Regions from separate parts of the Planococcus sp. APC 3906 genome, predicted to be linked through region 2. Evidence: riboswitches for the same ligand, from Rfam matches in the RefSeq annotation. Region 2 holds a riboswitch; the other holds the start of a gene.
What was found. Region 2 has a riboswitch for S-adenosylmethionine ahead of QMA09_RS05785 (2,3-diketo-5-methylthiopentyl-1-phosphate enolase). Riboswitches for the same ligand answer to the same signal wherever they lie in the genome.

Region 1 (4,421 bases), on a different contig from region 2:
AGTGTTGAGAGTGCTAAGGAAAATTATTTAGATAATCTGAGGAGGGTGTTTCAATTGTTAAGACCATTAGGAGATCGCGTAATTATTAAGCTTATCGAAGCTGAAGAAAAAACTTCAAGCGGGATTGTATTGCCGGGATCGGCACAGGAAAAACCGCAGGAAGGCAAAGTGATCGCTGTTGGCAACGGACTTATCCGCGACAATGGACAGCGCACTGAATTGGACGTCAAAGAAGGCGACCGGGTCATCTTCTCGAAATATGCAGGATCTGAACTTAAATACGAAGGCAACGAATACTTGATCTTGCGCGAAAACGACATTTTAGCTGTATTAGGCTAAGCCATATATTCCCGCAATTTGCGGGCGATACATTAGAACACGTTAACTAGATAGAGGAGGAAACTAAACATGGCAAAAGAGATTTTATTCAGCGAAGATGCACGCAGCCAGATGCTGCGCGGTGTTGATAAATTGGCAGATGCAGTGAAAGTGACACTTGGGCCGAAAGGGCGCAACGTTGTACTTGAGAAGAAATTCGGTTCGCCCCTCATCACGAATGACGGCGTAACGATCGCGAAAGAAATCGAACTTGAAAACCCGTTCGAAAACATGGGCGCGAAATTGGTGGCGGAAGTCGCTTCTAAAACGAATGACATCGCAGGAGACGGTACGACAACGGCAACGGTGCTTGCGCAGGCAATGATCCGTGAAGGCCTTAAAAACGTCACTGCAGGCGCGAACCCTGTCGGCATCCGCCGTGGGATCGAATTGGCTGTTGAAAGCGCTGTGGAAGGCTTGAAAGCCGTTTCCCAGCAAATCGAAGGAAAAGAATCCATTTCACAAGTTGCGGCAATTTCTTCTGGAGATGCTGAAGTGGGCAACTTGATCGCTGAAGCGATGGAGCGCGTTGGCAACGACGGCGTTATCACGCTGGAAGAATCACGCGGCTTCACGACGGAATTGGATGTTGTGGAAGGCATGCAATTCGACCGCGGCTACCAGTCGCCATATATGGTGACAGATTCGGATAAAATGGAAGCGGTCCTTGAAAACCCGTTCATCCTTGTCACTGACAAGAAAATCGGCAACATCCAGGAAATCCTTCCAGTGCTTGAGCAAGTTGTTCAGCAAAGCAAACCGCTATTGATTGTAGCGGAAGACGTTGAAGGCGAAGCGTTGGCTACATTGGTCGTCAACAAATTGCGTGGAACGTTTAATGCTGTAGCTGTTAAAGCTCCTGGCTTCGGCGATCGCCGCAAAGCGATGCTTGAAGACATTGCTGCACTTACGGGTGCGGAAGTCATCACGGAAGACCTTGGCTTGGAATTGAAAACAACGAACATCACACAGCTTGGCCGTGCATCGAAAGTTGTCGTATCGAAAGAAAACACGACAATCGTTGAAGGCGCTGGAGACCAGCAGAAGATTGTTGCCCGCGTGGCGCAAATCCGCAACCAGCTGGAAGAAACGACTTCAGAATTCGACAAAGAGAAATTGCAGGAACGTTTGGCGAAACTTGCCGGCGGCGTAGCAGTCATCAAAGTCGGAGCGGCTACTGAAACCGAATTGAAAGAACGCAAATTGCGCATTGAAGATGCTTTGAACGCAACGCGCGCAGCAGTAGAAGAAGGAATCGTTGCAGGCGGTGGTACAGCGCTTGTCAATGTCTACAATAAAGTCGCGGAACTTCTTGAAACAAGAGAAGGCGACGAAGCAACAGGCGTCAAAATCGTTCTTCGCGCGTTGGAGGAGCCAGTACGCCAAATCGCAACGAACGCAGGCCTTGAAGGATCGATCATCGTTCACCGCTTGAAATCGGAAGAAGTCGGCATCGGCTTTAACGCAGCGAATGGCAAATGGGTCAACATGCTTGAAGAAGGAATCGTCGATCCTACTAAAGTGACGCGTTCAGCACTACAAAACGCGGCATCTGTAGCAGCGATGTTCTTGACGACTGAAGCAGTTGTCGCAGACATCCCAGAACCAGCAGGTCAAGGCGGCGGCATGCCTGATATGGGCGGCATGGGCGGCATGATGTAATTCATCAGCCCTTCCAGAAAAAATCCCTTTCACTTAGTGAGAGGGACTTTTTCTATTTTAATGGATAAAATATTAAATTGATTTCTTCTAAGTGTATTGTAATAAAATGGATCGTCTGTTATTGTATTAATCATATCAGATTACTCGGCATTTAATTTCGAGTATACATAAATTCTTATCTAGAGAAGTGGAGGGACTGGCCCTTTGAAGCTTCGGCAGCGGAACTAATTGGAAACAATCCAATTTGTAACTGTGCCAAATCCTGCAAGTGCCTTAGACAGCACTTGAAAGATGAGAAGAGCCGGACCGTGAGCCCCTCTTCTTAGTTATGGAGAGGGGCTTTTTTCTATTCAAGGGAAGGCCAGAAGCAACGAAAAATGAAAAGTAGGGAGAGATAGCAGATGAAAAAGCATTTAATTGGTGTGTTGGGGGTTGCAGCATCCCTGTTGCTAGCAGGTTGCGGAAATGATCAAGCATCTGGAGAAGATGCGAAAGAAGTGCGGGTTGGATTCGGAGTGGGCACGTACGAGCAGCAATTCAAAGAAGGCATTTTGCCCATCTTAGAGGAGAAAGGATACACCGTTGATACGACAACCTTCTCCCAGAATATGCAGTTGAATCCGGCAATGCAAGAAGGTTCAATTGATGCAAGTATTTTTCAGAGTACCGCTTATATGGAAGGAATGAATGATGAATTAAACATGAATATGACAGGTATTGCTTTCGTGCCGAGTGCCCCTCAAGGATTATATTCAGAACAACATCAATCCTTGGATGAAGTGGAAGACGGAACGACTGTAGGGGTGCCGAATGATCCGGTAAACCAGGAAAGAGCGGTGCGTATTCTTGAAGAGTTGGGATGGGTGACTGTCTCATCTGATGCAGGTGTGACTGATTTTAACCTAAAGGGTGTTGAAACAGCCGATTACGATATTGATATCAAAGTATTAGACCCTGCTCAAATTCTAGTATCGCTGCAGGACATTGACTTTGGTGTCGTCAATGGCAATTATATTGCCAATGCTCCGGACCGGAAAATTACAGATGCCCTCAAGATTGAAGATACACCTGAACAGCATCGGATCGTTGTAACGATTGATGAAGAAAATGAAGATGCAGAATGGGCGAAAGATTTGAAAGCAGCATATGAATCAGAGGAATTTAAGGAATACATCGAGTCGAATGAACAGTATGACGGGTTCATCTTGACAGAGGAATGGAATTAATAACTAAGAACGCGGGTTAGAAAAAGAAAGGTGAAGTGTATATGGATATCACAGCAGCTAATACTTTTGAAGAGCGTTTGCAGATACTAACACGTACGGTTTCCTCCTTCTCAGAGAGAGCGGCCGAAAATGATCTTGAAGGAAGGTTTCCATTTGAGAATTTTAAAGAACTGAAAGCAATCCATTATCCTTCATTGACGATTCCGTTGGAGTATGGGGGAGCGGGCATCTCGTTATATGAGATGCTGCGCTGCCAAGAAGTGATCAGCAAGGCAGATGGGTCCACAGGATTATCCATCGGCTGGCATATGGGAATCATTAAAGATCTGGGAGAAAAGAATAGATGGAAAGAGTCTACGCTAAAAACTTTATATGATGATGTCAGAGAAAATGGGACGTTGATCAATAACTGTGCGACTGAAAAACAAACAGGAAGTCCGACAAGGGGAGGAAAACCTTCCACAACGGCTAAAAAGGATGGGTTGCATTGGGTTATTAATGGCAGGAAGACGTTTACAACAATGGCTCCCGTATTGGATTATTACAACGTAACAGCGACGATTGAAGAGACAGGTGAAATTGGATTTTTTCTCATTCCACGGTCAAAAGCGGGAGTAGAAATCGAAGAAACCTGGGATAGCATGGCGATGAAAGGCACAGGGAGCCATGATTTGATATTGAATAACGTCAAGCTTGAGGAAGACTCATTAGTCGAAATTCTCGAACCCGGAAAAAAACAGGCAGCTGGATGGCTGCTTCATATTCCGGCATGCTACCTCGGCATTGCACAGGCAGCACAGGATTATGCCATCAGTTTTGCAAAAGAATACTCGCCGAATAGTCTTAACGGTCCAATTATCGAGCTGCCGAATGTGAAACAAAAGATTGGTCAAATCGAATTGGAATTAGTCAGAGCGAGACATTTTTTATATTCTGTGGCGAAGCAGTGGGATGAGTCGAATGAAGAGGAACGATCAAAGATGAATCCGGAATTGGCAGCCGTGAAGGTAGCTGTCACCAATTCAGCAATCACCGTCGTTGATTTGGCAATGAGGGTAGCCGGTGCTCACAGTCTATCGGAAAAGAGCCCATTGCAAAGATATTACCGGGATGTGAGAGCAGGACTTCACAACCCTCCTATGGATGATATGGTTA
Region 2 (4,421 bases):
GACGTCGTAGAAGTTTTCAAATGGCTTGTACGGGAGCCCGAGCTCTTCGCATTTGCCAATCAGGTAATCGCGCGCGATGACGAAATCCGCTTGCTTCGCAGCTTCTAAATCACTGATGGAATCGCCGATGACGATGCTTTGTGCGCCGTCCTCAAGCAATTGGCGGATGATCGAAGGCTTGCAGCAGCCGCAGCCCTGGCTCGTACATTGCTCGTCGCAGCCGTTTGGAAATTCAAGGCGGATCGACTCTCCCGAGAAATCCGCTCCGTTGCAATAAACCCCTGAAAAAGGGCCGAACGGTTTAATGAGCGGGTGGACAAAAAAGTCGATGCCTCCGCTGACGACATAAAGCGGAATTTCACGTTCGCGCGTGTAGGCGACAAAATCAGCAAAACCTTCGCGGATTTGCGCCTGCTCCAGAACAAATTCGATCACTTCATCTTTTTTGGCGGCCGGCAGCAGCGAGAACATTTGCGCCACGCCATCGCGGATGGAGATTTCCTGGGACAGGATTCGGTCTTTTATTGGAGTCCATCCCGGTGGATCAAAATGCTGAAGGATGGCGATGATGTTGTCTGAGTTGGTGATGGTGCCGTCAAAATCACAGAAGATGACTGTTTTATTCATGCTTATTACCCCCACATATCCAATGCTGTTTTTAATTCGTGATGGTGTTTGGCGGCTTCGTCAAGTGACTGTCCGTTCAGCACGGCGTCAATTGCCTGGCGGAATGCTTTGCCGCCGCCAGCCGCGCCGTCCGGATGGCCATGGACGCCGCCGCCTGCGTTGATGATGCTGTCAGTGCCGAAATCTTCGAACAGCTGTGGCACAAGGCCGGGATGGATGCCGGCTGAAGGCACCGGGAAAGTGCGTTTCAACGGGCTTGCTTTCACCAGTTCTTCGCCAAGCGCCAAGGCCTGGCTCTTTTCAAGTGCAACACTGCCGTAAGGGGAGGGGAACAACGAGAAGTCCGCTCCGGCAATGCGCGTCAATTTGCCGAGTGCGAGTGCGGTCGCCAACCCATAAGTCGGAGAAGAAGTGAAAGCGCCGCTGAATGCCGGATGGGCCATCAATGGGAGCCGGATGTCCGGGTCTTCCGCCAATTCCTGCAGAACGTCGAGCCCGTAAGCATGGACATTGAACAGCAGCGCGTCAGCCCCCCGTTCCCGTGCTTTTTTCGCTTTGTCGCGAAGCGTGGACGTGCGGCCGGAAAGATTCACGGCATACAAGGTGCGGTGGCCGGTTTCCTCGAACACAGCCTGCAGCACTTCTTTGCCAGCGGTAATCCGCTGTTCGAATGGCGTCAACGGATTGTCAAACAGGATTTCGTCGTCTTTCACAAGATCGACGCCGCCGAGCGCCTGCTGCCGCAGCTGGGCTTTCAAAAATTCCAAGTTCCGGCCGATTACGCCTTTGAAAATACTCATCACAAGCGGCCGGTCCTGGACGCCAATCAAACTGCGGACGCCTTCGATGCCGAATTGCGGCCCAGGGAAATGCCCGAGCAGTTCATCGTCGAAAGCTAAATCGAGCAGCTTCACTTCGCCGTCGAGCGACAGCTTTCCGAACACCGTGGTCAAAATGGCCGGCAGGTCCGGCGAGAAATTCGCGCTCGGATACGAGATTTTCGCTTCCGCGCGGATCAGTCCCGGGTTCAGCGGATGCGGTGCATCTTCAAACTCGGTGACCCAGATTACTTCACCTTTATGCTGTTTTAATTGCTCCTGCTCGAGAAGCGGCAAATCAGTCCACGAACCGATCGTCAAGCCAAGCGCGATGCCTTCCGCCTTTTTTTCAAATGAACCGGGTTTTCCGTAAAGTTGGTATGTCGCTGTCAATCTGCTCAAATCATCCACACTCCGTTTAAATTAATTGGAAATAGAAAAAAACCTCTTCAAACAAGAAGAGGTTAATGGGCTTAACAACTTCTTATTTCTCAGCCTGTCAAACGGGCTGCAAGAATTAGCACCGTGTCCATTGCTGGACCGGTTGCCGGGTGTCATAGGGCTTGTCCCTCCACCTGCTCTGAATAAGAATGCGTATTCAATTGGTTTCGCTATACAAAGTAATTCTGATTATTCCACGATTAAAACTTTCTGTCAATAATTATCTGTAAATTGTGGGTGAGGAAAAGTGGGATATTCGACCGATATTCCGCAAAACAGCTTCGCTTGCCGCGGGCGAGCGCCAAGCCTCCTCAGTCGCTTCGCTCCCTGCGGGGTCTCGGCTGTCTCGCTTTCCCGCAGGCGTCTCCGCTGTTTTGCTCCATATCTCGAGAGTCTATAGCAACTTCAGAAAGTGTATCTTTCGTGTTCTTTGTTAAAAGAAATGAAACACTATTATAAGTTTTAACATTGAATGAAGCGGAAGGCGGCGACACCTGCGGGACTAGCCTGTGCTGAAGACCCCGCAGGAGCGAAGCGACGAGGAGACTGAAGCCAGGCCCGCGGTAAGCGTCCGCCTGAAGCGAAACGAAAAGGAATATTGAAAAAAGTTATTGACACTCAATTCTGAATCGTGATAGGATTCTTTTCAAACAGCAAACACATATGCAACAACACTCTTATCAAGAGCAGGCAGAGGGATATTGGCCCTATGACGCCCAGCAACCGACCGTAATACCTTCGTGAGAAGGGGCGCTTCAGCGCCGGGATGAAGATCCCGCAAGGCACGGTGCTAATTCCATCAGAAATATACATTTCTGAAAGATAAGAGGCAGGGAAACTATATTTCTGAGCCTCTTTCTTTTGGGAAAGAGGCTTTTTATTTTGCATTCGAAAGGTAGATGACATATGGCAATAGCAGCTAAACAATACGAAGAATTGACAATAGAAACGGCGGTGGCGCTTGCGAGAACGCATTATCCATTCCCGGAAGGCGCGGCATTGCAATGCGACGAAATCGGCGATGGCAATTTGAATTACGTGTTCCGCGTGGCGGACCCGGAAAGCGGCAAGAGTGTGATTTTGAAACAGGCGCTGCCGTATGCGAAAGTTGTCGGCGAAAGCTGGCCGCTGACCTTGCAGCGCGCGCAGATCGAGGCGGACGCCCTTCGGAAACACGGCGAGTTCGTGCCGAATCTGGTGCCGGCGGTATATGCCACGGACGCGGTTTTGGCATTGACGGTGATGGAAGACTTGTCGCATTTGACGATTGCCCGTGAAGGCTTGATTGCCGGAAAGGCGTATCCGCAGCTGTCGACGGACATCGGCGAATACTTGGCGCGCACCTTGTTCCAGACATCGGATTTTGCGCTTCACCCTTTTGAGAAGAAAAAGCTCGCTGCGGCGTTCTCGAATCCGGAGCTTTGCAAGATCACCGAAGACCTCATTTTTACAGATCCGTTTTTCGACAATGAAACCAACGATTTCGAACCGGAGCTGAAAGGGGCTGTGGAAGCGTTATGGGCCAACAAGGCGCTTCAGCTGGAAGCGGCGAAATTGAAGTTCAGCTTTTTGACCGAAGCGGAAGCGCTGCTGCATGGCGACCTCCATACCGGCAGCATCTTCGCGAGTGACAGCGAAACGAAGGTCATCGATCCGGAATTCGCTTATTACGGGCCGATCGGCTTTGATGTCGGCTTATTCCTCGCCAATTTGATTTTCCAATCGCTGACACGCAAGGGGAATCAGCGCAAAGTGATCCTTTCGCATATTGAACGGACATGGGAAACGTTCGAGGCGCGGTTCACGGACCTTTGGGAAAACAAAGGCATTGAATCTTTCCAGCAAACGGCAGGCTACCGCGAGTTCATCATCGAGAAGATTTTCCGGGATGCTTTGGGCTTTGCGGGCTGTGAATTAATTCGCCGGACGATCGGCTTGGCGCATGTAAAAGATTTGGACGGCATCGAAGACGACAGCCGCCGCATCGAGTTGAAGGAGCGGGCATTGCAGTTTGGCGAAAAGCTGATTTTGCAGCGTGCTGAAGTGAAGAGCATCTATGAAGTGACAGCGTTGATCGGGGAGGCGGAATAATGGCAATCCCGTTATCAATTTCCTGGCAAGACGGCAAGCTGACGATTTTGGACCAGCAGAAACTGCCGCATGTAATCGAGTACGTGGCGCTGGAAACCTTGGAAGATGTCTATGACGCGATTTTATCGCTGAAAGTGCGCGGCGCACCGGCAATCGGCATCGCCGCTGCATATGGACTGGCGCTCGCGGCGGTGCGACACGACACGGAAGAACTTCAGACCTTTTTCCACTTAGTCGAAAAAGACGCGGCGCACTTGGGCAGCTCGCGCCCGACAGCGGTTAACTTGGTATGGGCGCTGGATCGGCTGACAGCGAAAGTGAAGGAGGCTGCCACCGTAGAGCAGGGGAAAGTGCTGCTGCTCGAAGAAGCGGTGCGCATCCACGAAGAAGACGAAGCAGCGTGCCGGAAAATCGGCGAATACGGCCTGGCTTTATTGGAAGGCA

Region 1: another riboswitch for S-adenosylmethionine. It lies ahead of QMA09_RS05110 (MetQ/NlpA family ABC transporter substrate-binding protein); the one in region 2 lies ahead of QMA09_RS05785 (2,3-diketo-5-methylthiopentyl-1-phosphate enolase).

What each region holds. Positions count from the first base shown of each region.
Region 1 is NZ_JASDCW010000005.1:161,196-165,616, reverse strand. It holds gene groES (co-chaperone GroES) at 55-339, shown strand; gene groL (chaperonin GroEL) at 409-2,040, shown strand; SAM riboswitch class I at 2,213-2,338, shown strand; gene QMA09_RS05110 (MetQ/NlpA family ABC transporter substrate-binding protein) at 2,442-3,266, shown strand; gene QMA09_RS05105 (acyl-CoA dehydrogenase family protein) at 3,308-4,421, shown strand, end outside.
Region 2 is NZ_JASDCW010000006.1:114,497-118,917, reverse strand. It holds gene QMA09_RS05790 (2-hydroxy-3-keto-5-methylthiopentenyl-1-phosphate phosphatase) at 1-627, opposite strand, end outside; gene QMA09_RS05785 (2,3-diketo-5-methylthiopentyl-1-phosphate enolase) at 633-1,847, opposite strand; SAM riboswitch class I at 1,927-2,036, opposite strand; SAM riboswitch class I at 2,561-2,715, shown strand; gene mtnK (S-methyl-5-thioribose kinase) at 2,793-3,977, shown strand; gene mtnA (S-methyl-5-thioribose-1-phosphate isomerase) at 3,977-4,421, shown strand, end outside.